Regions from separate parts of the Streptomyces kaniharaensis genome, predicted to be linked through region 2. Evidence: riboswitches for the same ligand, from Rfam matches in the RefSeq annotation. Region 2 holds a riboswitch; each other region holds the start of a gene.
The links. A riboswitch is a leader RNA that binds a small molecule or an ion and turns the genes downstream of it on or off. The one in region 2 is predicted to bind cobalamin.
Positions count from the first base shown of each region.

Region 1: linked by a shared signal. The riboswitch ahead of cobN (cobaltochelatase subunit CobN) and the one ahead of F7Q99_RS20555 (cobalamin biosynthesis protein) in region 2 are both predicted to bind cobalamin.
Region 3: linked by a shared signal. The riboswitch ahead of metE (5-methyltetrahydropteroyltriglutamate--homocysteine S-methyltransferase) and the one ahead of F7Q99_RS20555 (cobalamin biosynthesis protein) in region 2 are both predicted to bind cobalamin.
Region 4: linked by a shared signal. The riboswitch ahead of nicT (Nickel transporter NicT) and the one ahead of F7Q99_RS20555 (cobalamin biosynthesis protein) in region 2 are both predicted to bind cobalamin.

Region 1 is NZ_WBOF01000001.1:5,345,128-5,350,281, reverse strand. It holds gene F7Q99_RS23930 (precorrin-2 C(20)-methyltransferase) at 1-348, opposite strand, end outside; gene F7Q99_RS23925 (precorrin-8X methylmutase) at 345-971, opposite strand; gene F7Q99_RS23920 (cobalamin biosynthesis protein CobG) at 968-2,290, opposite strand; cobalamin riboswitch at 2,435-2,598, shown strand; gene cobN (cobaltochelatase subunit CobN) at 2,713-5,154, shown strand, end outside.
Region 2 is NZ_WBOF01000001.1:4,545,398-4,550,551, reverse strand. It holds gene F7Q99_RS20565 (hypothetical protein) at 1-866, opposite strand, end outside; gene F7Q99_RS20560 (alpha/beta hydrolase family protein) at 1,153-2,268, opposite strand; cobalamin riboswitch at 2,813-2,941, shown strand; gene F7Q99_RS20555 (cobalamin biosynthesis protein) at 3,050-4,021, shown strand; gene F7Q99_RS20550 (cobyric acid synthase) at 4,018-5,154, shown strand, end outside.
Region 3 is NZ_WBOF01000001.1:5,929,213-5,934,366, forward strand. It holds gene F7Q99_RS26560 (LemA family protein) at 1-299, opposite strand, end outside; gene metE (5-methyltetrahydropteroyltriglutamate--homocysteine S-methyltransferase) at 690-3,029, opposite strand; cobalamin riboswitch at 3,181-3,364, opposite strand; gene pip (prolyl aminopeptidase) at 3,494-4,453, opposite strand; gene F7Q99_RS26575 (hypothetical protein) at 4,510-5,154, opposite strand, start outside.
Region 4 is NZ_WBOF01000001.1:790,897-796,050, forward strand. It holds gene F7Q99_RS03555 (M24 family metallopeptidase) at 1-1,006, opposite strand, end outside; gene nicT (Nickel transporter NicT) at 1,135-2,253, opposite strand; cobalamin riboswitch at 2,286-2,478, opposite strand; gene F7Q99_RS03565 (ArsR/SmtB family transcription factor) at 2,560-2,943, shown strand; gene F7Q99_RS03570 (Fpg/Nei family DNA glycosylase) at 3,346-4,155, opposite strand; gene F7Q99_RS03575 (AAA family ATPase) at 4,235-5,074, opposite strand; gene aroQ (type II 3-dehydroquinate dehydratase) at 5,154-5,154, opposite strand, start outside.

The sequences.
Region 1 (5,154 bases), 800 kb from region 2:
GCCCTCGGCGAGCACCACGACGTCCCGGCCGGCGTCCAGGTGGGCCGCCAGCCGCGCGGCGGCCTCCTCGTAGAAGTCGTCCAGCGCGCCCCGGTAGCCGCCCGGGTGGTCGGTGGTCTCGACGGTGACCGGGTAGACGAGCTTCTCCTCGATCTGACCACCCGTCAGATAACGCTCGGCGATGGAGCGCGCGATGGACCGCCCGTGCCGGGCACTGTGGTACGCCACGACATCGGCCTTGCCGATGAGTTCGGCGGCGCGGACGGTCACCAGCGATGGGTCGCCCGGACCGAGCCCGACCCCGTACAGCCGCCCGACGCGCACGTCGCTAATCTGACGTTCCGTCACTCTTCCTCGCTCGCAATCGCGTTGATGGCAGCGGCGGCGATCGCGCTGCCGCCGCGCCGGCCGCGCACCACCAGGTGCTCCAGGCCGGACGGGTGCTCGGCCAGCGCCTGCTTCGACTCGGCGGCGCCGATGAAGCCGACCGGGACGCCGATCACCGCGGCCGGGCGCGGCGCGCCCGCCTCGATCATCTCCAGCAGCCGGAACAGCGAGGTCGGCGCGTTGCCGACGGCCACCACCGCGCCCTCCAGCCGGGGCAGCCACAGCTCCATGGCGGCGGCGCTGCGGGTGTTGCCCATCTTCCGGGCCAGTTCGGGGACCGCCGGGTCGGTGAGGGTGCAGATCACCTCGTTGTCGGCGGGCAGCCGCTTACGGGTGACGCCGCTCGCGACCATGTTGACGTCGCAGAGGATCGGCGCACCGGCGTGCAGCGCGGCGCGCGCGGAGGCGACCACGCCGGGCGAGTACACCAGGTCCTCGACCAGGTCGACCATCCCGCAGGCGTGGATCATCCGCACCGCGACCTGGGAGACGTCCGCCGGCAGGGCGGCCAGGTCGGCCTCCGCCCGGATGGTGGCAAAGGACTGGCGGTAGATCGACGCGCCGTCCTTCTCGTACTCGATCACTTCGTGGTCCTCCTGGCCTCGGCGACCGCCTCGGCCATCTCCTCGTTCGTCACATCCACGGACGACACATCCGCGGAAACCACGTCCACCGAAGCCGCTTCAACGGAAGCCGCACCCGCGGAAGACGCGTCCCCGGAAGCCGTGTCCACGGCCGTCCCGGCGGCTGCCGGACCGTTCACCGTCACCCGGTAGCCCTGCCCGGTGGCGAGCACGTCCACCCACCGTCCGGCCGGGTGGCCGCAGCGCCGTTCACAGCCCGACCAGTGCACGGGCAGGCCGCCGGCCGGCGCGGCGTCGAGTGCCCGCGCCGCGTCCGCCCGGACGTCGGCCAGGGACTTGGCGCACCCGGGCAGTCCGGTGCAGGCGGTGGCCCGCTCCCAGGGCGAGCCGGGCACCGTCCGGAACCCGGCCGCGGCCAGCGCCGGCAGGCGGTCGGCCGGGGCACCGGGCAGCACCGCGCCGCGCCAGGGCGTCAGCCGCAGCTCGCCGGCCGAGGCCGCCACCAGGGCACGCCACTGCGCGGCGCTCGCCCGGCCGAAGCGCATGCCCACCGAGAGCCCGCCGGGCAGTGCCCCGGCGGCGGGTGCGGCTGCGGCGAAGGCGGGCAGCGGCACCGGCCCGTCCGGCAGGAGCTCGGGTACTTCGCGCAGGTGCCAGGCCTTGCGGCCGCTCGCCCGCAGCGCGTCGAGGAAGGACCGGGCCGCGTCCAGCACGGCGGTCACCTCCTGCCCGGCCTCGACCGGACGCCCGTACGCGGCGCGCCCGAGGCGCAGCAGCCGGGTGCCGTCCGAGCCTGCGATCAATGTCACATCGGCGTCGAGGGTGGCGACGTCGCCCCGCCCGTCGTCCAGCGCGAAGAGGAACTTGCCGGAGAGTCCGGTCGCCCACGCACTCGCACACAACCGCGCGTCCAGCTCCCGCACCCAGGTCTGCACGTCGGCACGGTCGAGCCCGTCGAGCCCCGCGAGCGGTGAGGCGACGATGTTGCGCACCCGCTCGTGCGTGTCGGAGGGCAGCAGCCCGACGGCGCGCAGCCGTTCGGCGAGTTCCGCCCCGCAGTGCGAAGCCAGGCCGCGGAGTTGGACGTTGCCGCGCGAGGTGGTCTCCAGCTCGCCGTCGCCGAGGGCTTGCGCCGCCTCGGCCAGCGCGAGCGCCTGACGGTCCGTCAGCAGGCCGCCGGGCAGGCGGACCCGGGCCAGGGCGCCGTCGTCGGCGGTGTGCAGACGAAGCGCCCCTGGGCAGGCGTCCGCGCGCCCCCGGTCGGGCACCGCGGCGCCCGGCGCGGTGACGTCGGGTGTCGGTGGCATGGCGGCGAGCATACAGATGATCCGATCGCTTGCCTCCGTCCGTTGCCTCACACGTCGGCTCACACGCTGACTCACGCGCTGCCCCGCACGCCGCATCGCACCGCCGTCACTCCGTGCGTCTCCGGAGGATCACCCTCCCCCGGGTCAGCCGCACCCCGTACGATGCTGGCGGACGGTCCCCGCCGACCGTCCACGCCAGCGACGGCGCAGGGGAGGAAACCGGTGCAAGCCCGGTGCGGTCCCGCCACTGTGACCGCGGTTCACCGGGACACCCGGCGGCCGCGGAAGCCAGGAACTCCTGCCGTCCTCCACCGGCCCGGGGCGCGGACCCCGAGGAAGGCAGAAATGCACCAGCGCTGTCGCATGCCCGCGCCCGCGTCCCAGGCCACCACCGAGGCCGCCCTGGCCACCATCGAGGCCGGGAGGGCCTTCGCATGATCCTGCTGCTGTCGACGTCCGACACCGACCTGCTCAGCGCCCGCGCCTCGGCCGGCCCGGTCCCGTACCGGCTCGGCAACCCGGCCCGGCTCGCCCCCGAGGACCTGCCCGCGCTGCTGGAGGGCACCGACCTGGTCGTGGTCCGCCTGCTCGGCGGGCGCCGCGCCTGGCAGGAGGGCCTGGACGCGCTGCTGGCCGGCCCCCGCCCGGTGGTCGTGCTGACCGGTGAGCAGGCCCCGGACGCCCAGCTGATGGAGCTGTCCACCGTCCCGGCCGGCATCGCCGCCGAGGCGCACGCCTACCTCGCCCACGGCGGCGCGGCCAACCTCGCCGAACTGGGCGCCTTCCTCTCCGACACCGTGCTGCTCACCGGCCACGGCTTCGCCCCGCCCGCCTCCGCCCCGGCCTGGGGCCCGCTGGAGCGCGCTGCGAGGACGAACGAGGGCCCGACCGTCGCGGTGCTCTACTACCGCGCCCACCACATGAGCGGCAACACCGCCTTCGTCGAGACCCTGTGCCAGGCCATCGAGGACCAGGGCGCGCAGGCCAGGGCCTACTACTGCGCCTCGCTGCGCGGCGCCGAGCCCGAGCTGCTGGCCGCGCTCGGCGAGGCCGACGCGATCGTCACCACGGTGCTCGCCGCCGGCGGCACCCGCCCGGCCGACGCGCAGGCTGGCGGCGACGAGGAGGCCTGGGACGCGGGCGCGCTGGCCGCCCTGGACCGCCCGATCCTCCAGGCGCTCTGCCTCACCTGGTCGCGCGCCCAGTGGGAGGCCAGCGACGACGGCCTGTCCCCGCTGGACACCGCCACCCAGATCGCCGTGCCGGAGTTCGACGGCCGCCTGATCAGCGTCCCGTTCTCCTTCAAGGAGCTGGACGAGGACGGCCTCACCGTCTACGCGGCCGACCCGGAGCGCGCCGCCCGGGTGGCCGGCACCGCCGTCAAGCACGCCCGGCTGCGGCACGTCCCGGCCGCGGAGCGCCGCCTCGCGCTCGTGCTGTCCGCTTACCCGACCAAGCACGCCCGGGTCGGCAACGCCGTCGGCCTGGACACCCCGGCCAGCGCCGTCCGCCTGCTGCACCGGCTGCGCGAGGAGGGCATGGACCTCGGGGACGGCCTTCCCGGGCTGGAGGACGGCGAGGACAGCCACGAGGGCGACGCCCTCATCCACGCCCTCATCGCCGCCGGCGGCTACGACCAGGACTGGCTCACCGAGGACCAGCTGGCCCGCAACCCCGTCCGCATCCCCGCCGCCGACTACCGCCGCTGGTACGCCACCCTGCCCCAGGCGCTGCGCGAGCAGGTCGAGGAGCACTGGGGCCCGGCCCCCGGCGAGCTGTACGTCGACCGGTCGCAGAACCCGGACGGCGACATCGTGCTCGCCGCGATCCGCTCCGGGAACCTGCTCGTCCTGATCCAGCCGCCGCGCGGCTTCGGCGAGAACCCCGTCGCGATCTACCACGACCCCGACCTGCCGCCGAGCCACCACTACCTGGCCGCCTACCGCTGGATCGAGGCCGCGCAGGAGGACGGCGGCTTCGGCGCCCACGCCGTCATCCACCTCGGCAAGCACGGCAACCTGGAGTGGCTGCCCGGCAAGACCGCCGCGCTGTCCGCCGAGTGCGGCCCGGACGCCGTCCTCGGCGACCTCCCGCTGATCTACCCGTTCCTGGTCAACGACCCGGGCGAGGGCACCCAGGCCAAGCGCCGCGCCCACGCCACCCTCGTCGACCACCTGGTGCCGCCGATGGCGCGCGCCGACTCCTACGGCGACATCGCCCGCCTGGAGCAGCTGCTCGACGAGCACTCCAACATCGCCGCGATGGACCCGGCCAAGCTGCCCGCGATCCGCGCCCAGATCTGGACCCTCATCCAGGCCGCCAGGCTCGACCACGACCTCGGCCTGGACGAGCGTCCCGAGGACGACGGCTTCGACGACTTCCTGCTGCACGTCGACGGCTGGCTCTGCGAGGTGAAGGACGCCCAGATTCGCGACGGCCTGCACGTCCTCGGCCAGGCCCCGGTCGGCACCGACCGGGTCAACATCGTGCTCGCCATCCTGCGCGCGCGGCAGATCTGGGGCGGCGTCAGCGCGCTGCCCGGCCTGCGCGAGGCGCTCGGCCTGGACGAGGCCGCGCTCACCCTCGGCGCCACCGACGCCGCCGAGGCGCAGGCCCGCGCCCTGGTCGAGGCGATGGAGGCGGAGGGCTGGGCGCCCGAGGCGGTCGAGAAGGTCGCCGCCGGGCTGCCGGAGGCCGTCCGCGAGGTGCTCGGCTTCGCCGCCACCCAGGTGGTGCCGCGCCTGGCCGCCACCACCGACGAGCTGGACGCCGTCCTGCACGCGCTCCAGGGCGGCTTCGTCCCGGCCGGACCGTCCGGCTCCCCGCTGCGCGGCCTGGTCAACGTGCTGCCGACCGGCCGCAACTTCTACTCCGTC
Region 2 (5,154 bases):
GCGGTCTGCGCGACCGTGCAGATCTCCTCCAGCTTCGCCCGCACCGCCCAATGCCCCAGCGGCGACAGCTCGGCCGCATCGTTCCTGCGGACCACGGCGCCGACCGCCGCCAGGCCGTCCAGCATCCAGTCCAGGACGGCGGCGACGTCCGCGGGCGAAGCCGGGGTGTCGATCTGCGGCTCCCGGCAGGTGCCGCGGACGGCGGAGACGGCGGAGGCGGCGTGCGGGACGGGCGACAGGCTCGGGCCCCCGTTGCCTCCGCCGACACGGCGCTCGTCCAGGCCGCGGCGCAGCAGCTCCAGCAGCTCGCTGTCGGCGACCGGGCCGTCCACCAGGTGGAGGAAGGAGAGCAGCTGCGGGGCCTGGTCCACGGCCTGCCCGGCGAGCACGGCGAAGACGCCGCGCAGGGCGGCCGGCGGCACCGGGGCGAGCAGCGTCCAGGCGTCGAACAGCGCGGACCAGCCGCGCACCACGGCCTCGTCGTCGTGGTCCCAGGCGTGCAGTCGCCAGCCCGGGCCGGCCCCGCCGTCCCGGGCCTCCACGAGGCCGACCAGGAGCGCCTGCCCCCACGCCTTGGCCGCGGCGCCGACCGTCATGGCCAGCGCCCTGCCCGCCGCGCGGGCATCCTCCGCGAGCAGTTCGCCACGCTTGTCGACCTCGGCCAGCTCCCCCGCCCAACGGGCGATGCGAACGGCGTCCACCAGCATCCGGCGGGCCAGCGGCGCCAGCTCGGCGGGCGCGGGGAAGCCGTCCGGCACGGGAACCCGGCCGCGGCCGGGCGCGGGTGCGGGGCCTCGTCGGCGGGGTACGCCGCCGCCCGGCCCGGCCCCGGCGGGCCGGTGGGCCGTACCGGGGAGACGGGTCACCGTCGCACCGGTACCGATCGTCGGTGGGAGCGGGGCATCACGGTCGCGCGGGTTCCGAGACGTCACGTCGAGCAGTCTTCCCCTTGCACGGGCCTTCTGTCACATCCGGTTGGCCGTACGGACGGGCCGGTGCGGACGGCGCCTCCGCAAGATCGGGCAACAGCGGCAAACCGCCTGGCCGGAATCGTGTGGCGGTGCCATGCCAGGGCGGTCGGCGGGGCGTCGAGCGTGGTCACGGCGGGCGACGGATCGAACACGGACAGCCCGGAGAAGCGGTACGGGGCGGTCACAGGAGAGGGGTGAGCCAGCGGCGGAGGAGTTCGGTGTAGTGGGCCGGGGCGGAGTTCCAGAGGGCGGTGTGGTCGGCGCCCGCGAAGGAGTGGAGGCTGACCACGTCGGGGCGGCTGGCGGCGAGGTGTTCGGCGGCGCGGAACGGGGCGACCGGGTCGTCGGGGCTGTGCAGGACCAGGGTGGGCGCGCGCAGGTCGGCGCCCTCGGCGATGCGGGTGAAGTCGGCCAGGTCGACGCCGGTGCGGCCCTCGGCGGCGAGGGCGCCGAGTTCGGCGGCGGCGCCGGTGTAGCCGGCCCGGGCCGCGCCGCGGCGGGCGGTGGCCGGGAGGTCGAGGACGGGCGAGTCCAGGACGAGGCCGCGGACGGCGTACGCCCAGGCGGAGCGGGCGGCGGTCTGCAGGCACATCGTGGCGCCGAGCGACCAGCCGTACAGGACGACCCGGCCGGCGCCGCTGTCGAGGGCGAGCCGCACCGCCGACTCGACGTCCCGCCATTCGGTCTCGCCGAAGTGGCCGAGCCCGCCCGGGGAGGCGGGGGCGCCCTGGTCGCCGCGGTAGGTGACGGCGAGGGCGGGCAGGGCGAGGCGGTCGAGGACGGGCAGGACGGCGAGGGCCTGCTGGCGGTCGGCGCCGGGGCCGTGCACGAGGATCACCCAGGTGCCGCGTTTGCCGTCGAGCCGCCAGGCGGGCAGGGCGCCGAGTTCGCCGTCGACGGTGGTCTCGGCGTAGTGGAGGCCGAGTGCGGAGGTCGGGTCGCCGAGGTGGACGCGCGGGGTGAAGCGGACCTCGGTGCCGGGGACGAGCGTGCCCCGGTCGGCGCGGACGAGGCGGCGGGTGACGCCCTGTTCGTCGCTGCCCAGGATGTCGTCGACGACGGCGTGGCCGTTGTCGTCCCACTCGACGGCCCAGCGGCCGGGGCGCAGGCTCTCGGCGCTGCGGGTGAAGGTGATCCGGCCGGCGGCGACGCTCCGTACCCGGACGGGGCGGGACTGCGGCACGACGGCGGTCTCCGGGTGGACGATCCGGTCGGACGCCCGGCGGCCGATCACGACGACGGCGACCCCGGCGCCGACGGCGGCTGCCGCCACGACGGCTGCGGTTCCCCAACGCATATCGCTCCCCGCTCTGTGAGTCGCTGGCTCGGTGAGTCCCCGCTCGGTCCGCCCCGGTCCGGTCGGTGTTCGGTCACCAGTTCACTGGGGGCCGGGGCGTGCGGCCAGCCGGCTGGGCCGTCCGGGGTAGAAGGAGGGGGCCGGGGTCACACGGGGAGGTCGGTCCGGCGGCGGCCGAGGAGTTCCCAGAAGCGGTCGGCGAGGGGGCGGTCCCGCGGGGTGTCGGTGCGCGGGGTCGAGGATGGGGTGCCTCAGGTGCCGGCGCCCCAGTGGGTGGAGATTTTGTTCTCCTGTTGCAGGACCGTCAGGACGGCGGCGAGATCGTCCTCGTCGACGGGGACGAGACGCGCGACGGCGTGGACGTGGGCCTGCCAGTCGACGCACCGGCGGGCCGCTGGGCGATCGCACAGGGTGTCATGCCCCTGCGGCGGGGCGGATCGGAGGTGGCGACGACGGGTGCGACTGTGACCAACCCCTCCGTGACCTCGGTTGACTCCCGCTCCGGCCGCGTGATGGGATCCCAGGGCCAAACGGAGGCATGCAGAGGAAGCCGGTGCGAGTCCGGCGCGGTCCCGCCACTGTCACCGGGGAGCACGCCCGGAAAACGCCACGGCGGACCGTCAGTTGCCGCTGGAAGGCCCGGGGGTGCGTTCGACCCGGAAGCCAGGAGACTCTCGCCCCCGCTACGTCGATCCAGGGCGCGGACCCTGAGTGAGGACTCGCACGCGATGCAGGCTGCCCCGACCCGCCGAGCCCTCTGCTGCTCCCCGCCGTGCGCCCGATGACCACGAGACCGCTGACCCGCGCCGCCGCGTTCGCGCTGGGCGCCGTCGCGGGCTACCTGGCGGACGCCCGCTTCGCCGATCCGCGCCGCGGCCACCCGGTGGCCGTCTTCGGCGACGCGGCGGCGCGCCTGGAGCGGCGGATGTGGCGGGACGACCGGGCCGCCGGGGCCGCCTACACGGCGCTGTGCGTGGGCACGGTCGCCGCGGGCGCGGTGGCGCTGGACCGGACGGTCGGCCGCCGCCCGCTGGGCCGGGCCGCGCTGGCCGCCGCCGCGACGTGGACGGTGCTCGGCGGCACCTCGCTGACCCGGGAGGCGCGCACGATCGGCCGCTCGCTGGCGGCCGGGGACCTGACGGCGGCCCGGGAACGGCTGCCGCACCTGTGCGGCCGGGATCCGAGCGCGCTGGACGGGCAGCAGATCGCCCGGGCGGTGGTCGAGTCGGTGGCGGAGAACACCGCCGACGCCGTGGTGAACGCGCTGACGTGGGGCGCGCTGGCGGGGACGCCGGGCCTGCTGGCGTTCCGGGCCGTGAACACCTTGGACGCGATGGTGGGCCACCGCTCGCCGCGCCACGCCCGGTTCGGCTGGGCGTCGGCCCGGCTGGACGACGTGGCGGGCTGGCCCGGCGCCCGGCTGACGGCGCTGCTGACGGTGGCCGCCTCGCCGGAGCCGCGAACGGCCTGGCGGGTGTGGCGGCGCGACGGTACGGCGCATCCGAGCCCGAACGCGGGCCAGGCGGAGTCGGCGTTCGCGGGCGCGGTCGGCGTCCGGCTGGGCGGCACGCTGCAGTACGGGGAGCGCGTGGAACACCGGCCGGTACTGGGCGCGGAGCTGCGGCCGGTGACGGTGGACGACATCGAACGGGCGTGCACGCTGTCGAGGCGGGTGGGCGCGCTGGCCGTGGGTACGACCGTCGCGGGGCACCTCCTGCTGCGGGCGGCCCTGAGCAGGAGGGGAAGGGCATGAGCAACGCGCTGCTGGTCGCCGGGACGACCTCGGACGCGGGCAAGAGCGTGGTCACGGCGGGCATCTGCCGCTGGCTGGCCCGGCAGGGCGTCCGGGTGGCGCCGTTCAAGGCGCAGAACATGTCGCTGAACTCCTTCGTCACCGCGGACGGCGCCGAGATCGGCCGCGCCCAGGCGATGCAGGCGCAGGCGGCCCGGGTGGCGCCGGAGGCGGCGATGAACCCGGTGCTGCTGAAGCCGGGCGCGGACGGCCGCAGCCAGGTGGTGCTACTGGGCAGGCCGGTCGCCGAGGTGGGCGCGCTGGACTACCGCGAGCGCAAGCCCGTCCTGCTGGAGCGGGCGCTGGAGTGCCTGGCGGACCTGCGCCGCCGCTACGACGTGGTGGTGTGCGAGGGCGCCGGCTCGCCCGCCGAGATCAACCTGCGGGACCGCGACATCGCCAACATGGGCCTGGCGACGGCCGCCGGACTGCCGGTGGTGGTGGTCGGGGACATCGACCGCGGGGGCGTCTTCGCGGCGATGTACGGGACGCTGGCGCTGCTGTCGGCCGAGGACCAGCGGCACGTGGCGGGCTGGTTCGTCAACAAGTTCCGCGGCGACGCGCGGCTGCTGGCGCCCGGGCTGGAGATGCTGCACGACCTGACCGGCCGTCCGGTGCTCGGCACGCTGCCGATGCTGCCGGGGCTGTGGCTGGACGCCGAGGACTCCTTGGACCTGTCGACGGTGGTGGACCGGGTGGACGGCCGCGGGCCGCTCGGCGCGGACGTGCTGCGGGTGGCCGTGGTGCGCTTCCCCCGGCTGTCGAACTTCACCGACGTGGACGCGCTGGCGCAGGAACCGGGCGTGCTGGTGCGCTGGGCGACCCGGCCGGAGGAGCTGGCCGACGCCGACCTGGTGGTACTGCCCGGCACCCGGGCCACCGTCGCCGATCTGGCCTGGCTGCGCGAGCGCGGGCTGGAGCCGGCGCTGAAGGCGCGGGCGGCGGCCGGGCTGCCGATCCTCGGGGTGTGCGGCGGCTACCAGATGCTGACGCGCTCGATCGTCGACGAGGTGGAGTCGAAGGCCGGGTCCGTCGACGGTCTGGGCCTGCTGCCGGCGCACGTGCGGTTCGGCGCCGAGAAGGTGCTGGCGCGG
Region 3 (5,154 bases), 1.4 Mb from region 2:
GACGCGGTCAGCACCTCCTCCGCGGCCGCCTTGTCAGTGACCCCGAGGCCGGCGCCGGTAGCCGCCCCGCGGGCGGTGACGACGGCTTCGAGCGTGGCCCGCTCGTGGGCGGCGTACCCGCGCGCACCCTCGACCAGGTTCGGTATCAGCTCATGCCGGCGCTTCAGCTGGACGTCGATCTGCGCCCAGGACGCCTGAGTCTGGTTGCGCAGCCGGACCAGCCGGTTGTACGTCCTGACGACCCACCACGCCAGCACTGCCACCAGTGCGGCAAGGATTCCAGCTACGACGACACCCACGATGTCCCCCCGTAAAATGACCTCGTGATCCGGCCGTTCCGGCAGGTCGTGGTGATCCTAGAGGTACTCACCGGTCGACTGCCGCTATTAAAATGAGCGGCCGCGACCGGGCAGGTCGGCGGCCGCTTTCCTCGGCCACCACTTGAGCCGGCGCCGCAGGACCCGCGGCCCGGTCCTGGAGCGGACCTTGACCGCGGGCCCCGCTGGAGGTGACGTCCAGCGCAGCGCGAGCCTGGAAGGGAGACGCCGCGATCGCAGCGTCCCTACGGGAAGCGGATGTTACGGATGGCGGCCCGGTGTCCGGTCCGGGCGCCGGCCCCGGACTCGGCGCCGGCGGCGACGGTCACCGGGGGTCGCCGGCCGGTGTGCGGGTGAGTTCGGCTGGAGCGGTCATCGGTTGCCTTCCAGGACGGCGCGGATCTCGCGGGCGGCGACGGTCAGGCGTTCGAGGGCGGGGCGGACCTCGTCCCATCGGCGGGTCTTGAGGCCGCAGTCGGGGTTGACCCAGAGCCGTTCGGCGGGCAGCCGGTCGATGGCCGAGCGCAGCAGCTCGGTGAACTCGGCGACCGCGGGGACGCGTGGTGCGTGGATGTCGTAGACGCCGGGGCCGACGGCGCGCGGGTAGTGGGCCGCGGCGAGTTCGGTGGTGACGGCCATCCGGGAGCGGGCGGCTTCCAGGGAGATGACGTCGGCGTCGACGTCGTCGATGGCGGGGAGGATGTCGCCGAACTCGGCGTAGCACATGTGGGTGTGGATCTGGGTGTCGGCGCGGACACCGCTGGTGGTGAGGCGGAAGGCCTCGGTGGCCCAGGCGAGGTAGTCGGGATGGGCGGCGCGGCGGAGCGGGAGGGTTTCGCGCAGGGCGGGTTCGTCGACCTGGATGACAGCGGCGCCGGCGGCCTCCAGGTCGTGGACCTCGTCGCGGAGGGCGAGGGCCACCTGGCGGGCGGTGTCGGCGAGGGGCTGGTCGTCGCGGACGAAGGACCAGGCGAGCATGGTGACCGGTCCGGTGAGCATTCCCTTGACCGGACGGTCCGTCAGATTCTGTGCGTAGCGGTACTCAGCCACGGTCATCGGCGCCGGTCGGGAGACGTCGCCGGCCAGGATCGGCGGCCGGACGTAGCGGGTGCCGTAGGACTGCACCCAGCCGTGCCGGGTGGCCAGGTAGCCGGTGAGCCGCTCGGCGAAGTACTGGACCATGTCGCCCCGTTCGGGTTCGCCGTGGACGAGGACGTCCAGACCGGCCTTCTCCTGGAAGGCGACGACCTCGCGGATCTCCGCTTCGATGCGCTCCCGGTAGGCGGCGTCGTCGATCCGCCCGGTGCGCAGGCCTGCGCGCGCGGCGCGCAGGGCGTCGGTCTGCGGGAAGGAGCCGATCGTGGTGGTCGGGAGCGGCGGCAGGTGGAGACGGGCCTGCTGGGCGGCGGCGCGTTCGGGGTACGGCGTGGCGCGGCGGCTGTCGGTGGGGGTGACGGCGGCGCAGCGGGCGCTGACGGCCGGGTCGTGGGTGAGTGCGGAGGCGGCGCGCGAGGCGCGGGCGGCGCGATTGGCGGCGAGTTGCGGGGCGACGGCGTCGCGGCCCTCGGTCAGTGCGCGGGCGAGGGTGACGGTCTCGTCGAGTTTCTGCCGGGCGAAGGCGAGCCAGCGCAGTACCTGAGGGTCGAGTTCGCGTTCACGGGCGGCGTCGAGCGGGACGTGCAGCAGCGAGCAGGAGGGTGCGACGTCGAGCCGGTCGGCGAGGGGGAGCAGGGTGACGAGGGTGGCGAGGGCCTGGTCGAGGTCGGCGGCCCAGATGTTGCGGCCGTCGATCACGCCGGCGACGAGCCGCTTGTCCTGGATGCCGCCGAGGGCGGCGAGGCCGGGCAGGTTGGCGGCGGCGGGGCCGGTGAAGTCGAGGGCGAGACCTTCGACGGGGGAGTTGGCGAGGACGGGCAGCGCTTCGCCGAGGGCGTCGAAGTAGGAGGCGACGAGCAGCTTGGGGCGGCGGGCGGCGGAGGCCAGGTACCGGTAGGCGCGGGCGGTGGCGTTCAGCACGGCCGGCGGCTGGTCGCGGACCAGGGCGGGTTCGTCGAACTGGACCCACTCGGCGCCGACGGCCTGCAGGTCGCCCAGGAGCTCGGCGTAGACCGGCAGCAACCGGCCGAGGAGGGTGAGGGGCTGGAAGTCGGAGGGTGCGTCGGGGACGGGCTTGGCGAGGAGGAGGAAGGTGATCGGGCCGAGCAGCACGGGGCGGGTGGTGAGGCCGAGGAGCTTGGCCTCGGCGAACTCGGTGAGCGGCTTGCCGGGTTGGGCGCGGAAGACGGTGCCGGGGCCGAGTTCGGGCACCAGGTAGTGGTAGTTGGTGTCGAACCACTTGGTCATCTCCAGCGGCTCGACGTGCCCCGTGCCGCGAGCCATGGCGAAGTACACGGCGAGCGTGTGCGCGGGGGTGCCGGGCTGGAGGTCCCGGCCGGCGGCCAGGTGGCGGGGCGGGACGGCGCCGAGCATCCAGGCGGTGTCGAGCACGTGGTCGTAGAGCGAGAAGTGGTTGCCCGGGATCTCGCCGAGTCCGGCGCCGGCCAGCTGCTGGAAGACGCTGCGGCGCAGGCCGGCTGCGGTGTCGAGGAGTTCGGCGGCGGTCCTGCGGCCGGACCAGAAGTCCTCGACGGCGCGCTTGAGTTCACGGTCCGGGCCCTGGCGTGGGTAGCCGTGGACGGTCGCCGTCGGGTGGTGCGGGGTGGGGCGGTTCACGGAACTCTCCTTCGCGAGTTCGCGTGGACCCGGCGGGCAGGGGCGCGCGAAGGAGCGGGCCGGGGCGGTGCTGTCCGCCGTGCCCGTGCCGCCGCCGACCTTCCCGCGAGGTCCCGGTGAGACCGTGCGCCGCTGCGGCGCACGGGCAGCGGCAGGTCTTCGGACTCATGGGCACGCCGGGCCATGGTGGCCGTACCGGCTCCTACCGGCCGTCGCTTCCCGGACGCTTGCTCGCGTCCAGTGCTTGGTTGACGGCTTTCGTTCCCACTCACCGCTGCGGGGCAGTTCCGGACTCGCACCGGATTCCCTCTTGCGACGCAACCCGCCTGGCGGACGGGGCGAACCAGCTGCACCGCCCACCCTAGCCCGAATCGCCCGCTCCGGTCGACGGGTTCAGCGTTGGGCGTGCCGGTGAAGCCGCGGCCCGTTCGGTGGCCGCGCAGGTCACGCGCCCTGAGGATCACTCACCGGTTTTTGAACTCCTCGATGGCCGCGCGGACCGTCTCCTGCATCGCTTGGCTGCCGACGTGCCCCGAGTCCTCGAAGATGTGGAGCCGCGCGTCCGGCCACACCTTCGCCAGATCCCACGCCGTCTGGACCGGGCTGCCCATGTCATGCCGGCCGTGGACCAGCACCGCCGGGATCCCGGCCAGTTCATGGGCGTTGCGCAGCAGTTGGTCCTCCTCCAGCCATGCGCCGTTGCTGAAGAAGTGAGCGCAGATCCGTACGAACGCGATCCGGGCGTCGACCTCGCGATCGCCGTACATGCCGGGGATGCCGTTGGGCTCGTCGGAGATGACCGCGTCCTCCCACGCGAGCCAGGAGGCCGCGGCCTTCTCGCGAATCGCCCGGTCGGGGTTCTCCATCAGTCGCGCGTAGGCCGCGAGCAGGTCGCCGTCCCGCTCGCCCTCGGGGACGCCGTCGCGAAACCGGTCCCAGGCTTCGGGGTAGAACCGACCGGCACCCCGGTACAGCCAGTCGATCTCCGTACGGCGGGTCATCGTCACCGCCTGGATGACGATCTCGCTGACACGCGCGGGGTGCTGTTGCGCATAGGCCAGGATGAGCGTCGAGCCCCAGGAAGCTCCGTTCAGCAACCACCGCTCGATGTCGAGGTGTTGGCGTATCCGCTCCATGTCGTCGATCAGGTGCTGCGTGGTGTTCAGACTCATGTCCGCCGCCGGGTCACTGGCGTGCGGGGTACTACGGCCGCAGTTGCGCTGGTCGAAGCGGATGACGCGGTAGCGCTCGGGGTCCCATGCCCTCGTCGGCCGCTGCGGAGCGCCCGATCCCGGGCCGCCGTGGACGTACAGGACGGGCTTGCCTCCGGGGCTGCCGAGCTGTTCGTAGTAGATGCGGTTGCCGTCTCCGGTGTCGAGAATTCCACTGTCGTAGGGACTGGTCGGAGGGTAGAGATCAACCATGACCGTCGATCCTACGGTTGCTGTCGCAACCGGGGCTCGCGAATGGGAAATCCTCGTCAGCGGAGGCACCCGGTGATGCGAACGGTGGTCTCGGTGTGAGCGGTGAGGTTGTTGGCCGGGTCGGTGGCGGTGAACTTGAGGGCGTAGTTGCCGTCGGCGAGGAGTGGCACGGTGAAGCGGCCCGCGCTACCGGTGCCGATGGTGACCGGGCCGTTGGGGCCGGTGATCTGCCAGACGGTGTGCTTCGGATCGGTGATCGGCTGGTTGCCGGGCTGGGTGCGGGCCGTGCCAGTGAACGTCTCCTCGCAGCCGCGGCGCAGCGTCGCGCCCGAGAGTGGCTGTTCGATGCTGACGGCCGGTGCCTGAGGCTGGGCGGGCGGGTTGCTGCCTTGCGTGGGTGTGGGCGCGGTCGTGCTGCTGGGCGTGGGTGTGGGCGCGGCAGTGCTGCTCGGCCGTGGGGAGGACCCCGGAGTGCGGGAGGTGCTCGCGGTGGTGGACGGGGCAGTGGTGGCGGGTGTGCTTGCCGTGGGGGAGGAAGCAGTGGTGGCGGGTGTGCTCGCGGAAGGCGTGACGGCGGGGGCCGACGTCGTGGGCGCGCTCGGGGAGCCGGCGGGCGTCAAGGGCGGCAGGTCCAGCACGGGTGGGAGATCGGGCCGGGAGACGGGGGGCGCTGTCGGGCCGGGTTCGGTGGGTTTGGCGTC
Region 4 (5,154 bases), 3.8 Mb from region 2:
TGCCCGGGATGTGGACCCCGGGACCGACGGTGACCGGTACGCGGCTGTCCAGTTTACCCATGTCCGACGGGCCGAGGCGCGGCGCCTCCCGGATCTCCAGCCCGATGCCGTGGCCCACCGGGTGCGGGGAGGCCTCGGTGTATCCGGCCGCCTCCAGGAGCTGCCGCGCGGCCCGGTCGGGTACGCACTGCTCCACCCCCGGCCCGAGCGCCTCCCGGCCGGCCCGCTGCGCCCGGAACACCAGCCGGTGCAGCTCCACCTGCCAGGGCGCGGGCGCGGCGCCGATCACGAAGGTCCGGGCGGTGGACACCCGGTACCCGCGGTACTGCGCGCCGAGCACCACGGTCAGGAAGTCGCCCTCCTCGACCCGGCGGTCGGTCGGCTGGTGGGCGGGCTGGCCGGAGTGGCTGCCGGTGCCGACCGACACCGGGAACGCCGCCCGGTCGGCGCCGTGGTCGATCATCCGGCGCTCCAGCTCCATCGCCAGGTGCCGCTCGGTCCGGCCGACCAGGATCGACTCCAGCAGCTCGCCGAGCGCCTGGTCCGCGATCTCCGCGGCGATGCGGAGATCGCCGATCTCGTGCTCGTCCTTGACCACGCGCAGGCTCTCCACCACCGGCCCGAGCTCCGCCAGCCTGACGCCCTTCGCCGTGCCCGCCACCGCCCGGTGCCGGCTCACGGTCAGGTCGTGCTCCTCCACCGCGAGGGCCGTCACCCGCAGCCGCGCGGCCGCGTCCGCGGCGGCCAGCGCGGTGTCCGCACCCGCAGGCACCGGGACCTGGGTGACCTCCGGGGCGATCAGGTGCTCCCCGGTGTCGTCCGGCGGCAGGTCGTCCGGCAGCGCCAGCAGCGCCCGGTCCCGGGTGAGCAGCAGCGTCGCCCCGCAGGGCGCGCAACCGGTCAGGTACCGCACGTTCGCCGGCCGGGTGATCAGCGCCGCATCGGACCCGGCCGCACTGCAGTGCTCCCGCAGCCGCTCCCGTCGGCCCGCGTACGCATCAGCCATGCGTCGAGCCTACGAACCCTGACCCCGATCCGCCCGCCGAGCGCCCCCGTCGGGGCGCACTCCGCCCCCCGCACGCCCCGGGTTCCACAGAGCGGTCAGCGTGGCGGCGGGAATCGGGAGCCCCGGCATCAGGAGCTCTGGGCGTTCCACCGCTTCTCGACCCCGGCCAGCTTCCAGTACGCGATCGCCACGGCCCAGACCACGACGAACAGCCCGGCGATCGCGTACCCGACGTTGTCCAGCGAGATGTCCGCGATCCAGCCGGTGACCGGGTCGGTCAGGTCCAGCTTGTCGTGCAGCACCCCGACCAGCTCGATGGTGCCGATGACGAACGCCACCGCGATCGACAGCCCAGTGATCGTCAGGTTGTAGTACACCTTGCGCACCGGGTTGGAGAAGGCCCACTGGTACGCGAAGTTCATGAACGTCCCGTCAAGCGTGTCGAACAGGCTCATCCCCGACGCGAACAGCAGCGGCAGGCAGACGATCGCGTACCAGGGCAGACCGGCCGCCGCGCCCGAACCGGCCATCACCATCAGGGTCACCTCGGTCGCGGTGTCGAAGCCGAGGCCGAGCACCATCCCCACCGGGAACATCTGCCCGGGCCGGGTGATCGACCTGGTCGCCCGGTTCAGCACCCGGGCCAGGAAACCGCGCGAGTTGAGGTGCTCCTCCAGCTCCGCCTCGTCGTACTGCCCGGACCGCATCGCCCGGAACACCTTGAGGATGCCGAGCAGCGCCGCCAGGTTGAGCGCGCCGATCAGGTAGAGGAAGACGCCGGAGGTGGTGGTGCCGACCATGCCGAGCCACTTGTGGGTGGTCGACTCGTCGTCCATCAGCGTGTTCGCCAGCTGCGCGCCGCCCGCCACCAGGGCGGCCATGATGACCACCATCGACGAGTGCCCGAGCGCGAACCAGAAGCCCACCGAGACGGGCCGTTTGCCGTCCGCCATCAGCTTGCGGGTGGTGTTGTCGATCACGGCGATGTGGTCGGCGTCGAAGGCGTGCCGCATGCCGAGGGTGTACGCGGTGATACCCAGGCCCACCCCGAAGACCTGGGTACCGACCGCGTAGTTCTCTGGCGCGACCAGGAAGACGAGCGTCCCGAACGCCACCACGTGCATGGCCAGGATCACCCCCATCAGCCCGGCCGTGCGGATGGTGTCCTCGCGCTTCCACCGGAAGGTGGGCAGTACGGACGGCGTCGCCTTCGTCTCCGCGGCGGCGGCGGTTTCGGGCAGGGTCATCGGCGGATCACGCTCCAGCACCTCGTGGAAAGACTTCGTGAGATGCCGTGGCCGGTCTCCTGGCTTACGGGGCTCCCGTACCCGCCTTCCCAGGCACGCGGAGCGCCCAGTGGCGTCGTGGGTGCGGTCGACTTCCCCCGATCACAGTGGCGAGGGCCGCCCCGGACTGGGACCCCTGAGGGTCCGTCACCGGTCTTCCCGAGCACCACGACGGGCAACACCGTAGGGGTCCGGGCCCACCCATGCAAGGCTGCGCACCTGCGCAGGTGTCCTAGATCACAGACCATGGGCTGCAAGAATGTGCACATGCATCTCGTACCGGCCGACCGCGCGGGCCACCGCACCATCGACGGACACCGGGTCTGCGAGGCCATCGCCGCGATCGGCGACACCGCGCACGTCCGGTCCTGGTCCGAGCGATTCTCCCTGCTCGCCGACCCCGGACGGCTCGCCCTCCTGCTCGCCCTCCACCGGGCCGGCCCGCTCGCCGTCACCGACCTGGCCGTCGCCACCGGCATGCGCGACCCGGCCGTCTCCCAGGCCCTGCGGCTGCTCCGCACGGCCGGCGTGGTCACCGGCGACAAGGACGGACGGATTGTGCGCTACCGGCTCGTGGACGAGAGCATGCGCCCTCTCCTCGGCGAGTGCGCCGCCGCGGAACACCACGAGCCCGCCGCAGTGGCAGGCTGACCGGCTCCCGCCCACGCCTCACGCCGTCCGGCGCTGTGCGCCCGGTGGTCCCGGGTGGACCTGGCGATCAGCTCGGTCTTGCCGACCCCGCCGAGCCCCGTGAACACCACGATCCTGAGTTCGCCGTCCTCGACCCGGCGCAACGCGGCGATGAGCGCGGCCGGTTCCGGCCACGGTTGAAAGACCCTTCGGCGCCCGGACCTGACGCGGCCTCGGTGGCGGATCGGTGTGGAGGTGCACCGCGCCGATGCTCTGAGCCTGCACCACGTGGCCACCCACCGCACCCGACACGGTGTCGGCCGCCTCCCGCCGCTCCATCCGCCCGCTCCATCCGCCTGCTCCCTCCGGCCGGTCGGCCCCGGCCTACGGGCTGGGCACCGGGCCGGAGGGCGGATCAGGCCGTCAGGCCGCCTGGCAGGTCGGGCACCAGAACAGGTTGCGCGAGGCGTGCGACTCCGTGCGGACGTCCGTGCCGCAGACCAGGCAGGGCATCGCGGCGCGCCGGTAGACGTAGACCTCGCCGCCGTGGTCGTCGAGGCGCGGCGGGCGGCCCATCGCCTCGGGGGTGTGCTCGGGGCGGACGGTGTCGATGCGGCCGGCGCCGACGCCCTCGCGCATGAGCGCGACCAGGTCGGCCCAGATCGTGTCCCACTCGCTCCGGGCGAGGTCGCGGCCGGCCCGGTGCGGGTTGATGCCGTGCCGGAACAGCACCTCGGCGCGGTAGACGTTGCCGACGCCGGCCAGCACCTTCTGGTCCATCAGCAGGGCCGCGACGGTCGTCCGGCTGGCCGATATCCGGCGCCAGGCGGCCTCCGGGTCGGCGTCGGCGCGCAGCGGATCGGGGCCGAGCCGGGCGGCGACGGCGGCCTTCTCGGCACCGGTGATCAGCGCGCAGGTGTTGGGGCCGCGCAGGTCGGCGTGGGCGTCGTCGGTCTCCAGGCGCAGCCGGACCATGCCGACCGCTGCGGGGGCGGGGCCGGTGCCGAAGGTGAAGCCGCCGTAGAGGCCGAGGTGGATGTGGACCCAGGCGCCTTCCTCGAAGCCGAGGAAGAGGTGCTTGCCGGTGGCCTCCGCCTCGGCGAGCACCTGCCCGTCGATCAGCTTGGCGTCGTCGGCGAACCGGCCCTGCGGGCTGGACACCTGGACGGGGCGGCCGCCGAAGGCCTTCCGGTTCTCGGCGGCGAGGCGGTGGATGATGTGGCCTTCCGGCACGGGCGTCAGCTCCCCCGGGTGGTTCGACAGGGCCCGTCCATCATCGCAGCCGGCACCGACAGCCTTGCCGAGCCGCGGGTCAGCGGACCGGCATCCCCATCAGCCGGGCGAGGATCACCCGGTCCAGCTCGGCGGCGGTGGCGGCGACGTCCAGCTGCGAGTTGTCGATGATCGGCAGCCCGGAGTTGTACCAGCCGGCCATCCGGCCGTGGATGCGGGCGACCTCCTCGTCGCTGAGCCGCCGGTTGCCGCTGCGCCGGGCGTTGCGCACGAGCACCGAGTCGAGGCTGGGCAGCAGCACGACGGGCAGCATGCCGGGGCCGATGTGCCGCTTCCAGCCGCCGAGGCCGATGGCCGGGCGGTCGGGGAAGACGGCGTCGTCGATGATGCAGGAGATGCCGTTGGCGAGGTAGTTGCGGCAGGCGAAGCCGCAGGTGCGGCGGGCCAGCCGGTACTGGGCCTCGGAGGCGTTGTTCCAGCCGGACTGCGGGTTGGCGAAGCCGGACTGCACCCACTCGCGGACGTCGTCCAGGCTGATGTGGGCGGTCGGGCTGGGCCGTCGCTCGGCCCAGTGGCGGGCGACGGTGGTCTTGCCGGCGCCGGCCGGGCCGATCAGCAGGACGGCGATGGGCCCGGCGGGGGCGTGCCGCTGCGGCGGGTGGGTGGGAAGCTGGACGGGCGTGCCGGAGGGCAGCACGAAGTGCCCGGTGGCCCCGGCGGGCATCGGGGCGGAGGGGGCGATGGGCGCCGCGGGAGCGGGGGCAGGAGCGGCGGGCGGCACGGGCGGCGGCACGCGCCCGCCGAACGGCGGCGGCCCCGGGGGCGTCGCGGCCGGGGCACTGCCGGGATGCGGCCGGACCGGCGGCCCGGCGGGACGTGGGGGCACCTGTCCACCCCCGGCGTACTGCGTCACGGTCACCTCCCGACATCTTTCAGCGGGGACACTACACGGCGGCCCGGCGGCGGGCACAGTCCGCCGCCGGGCCGCTGACCAGCGGT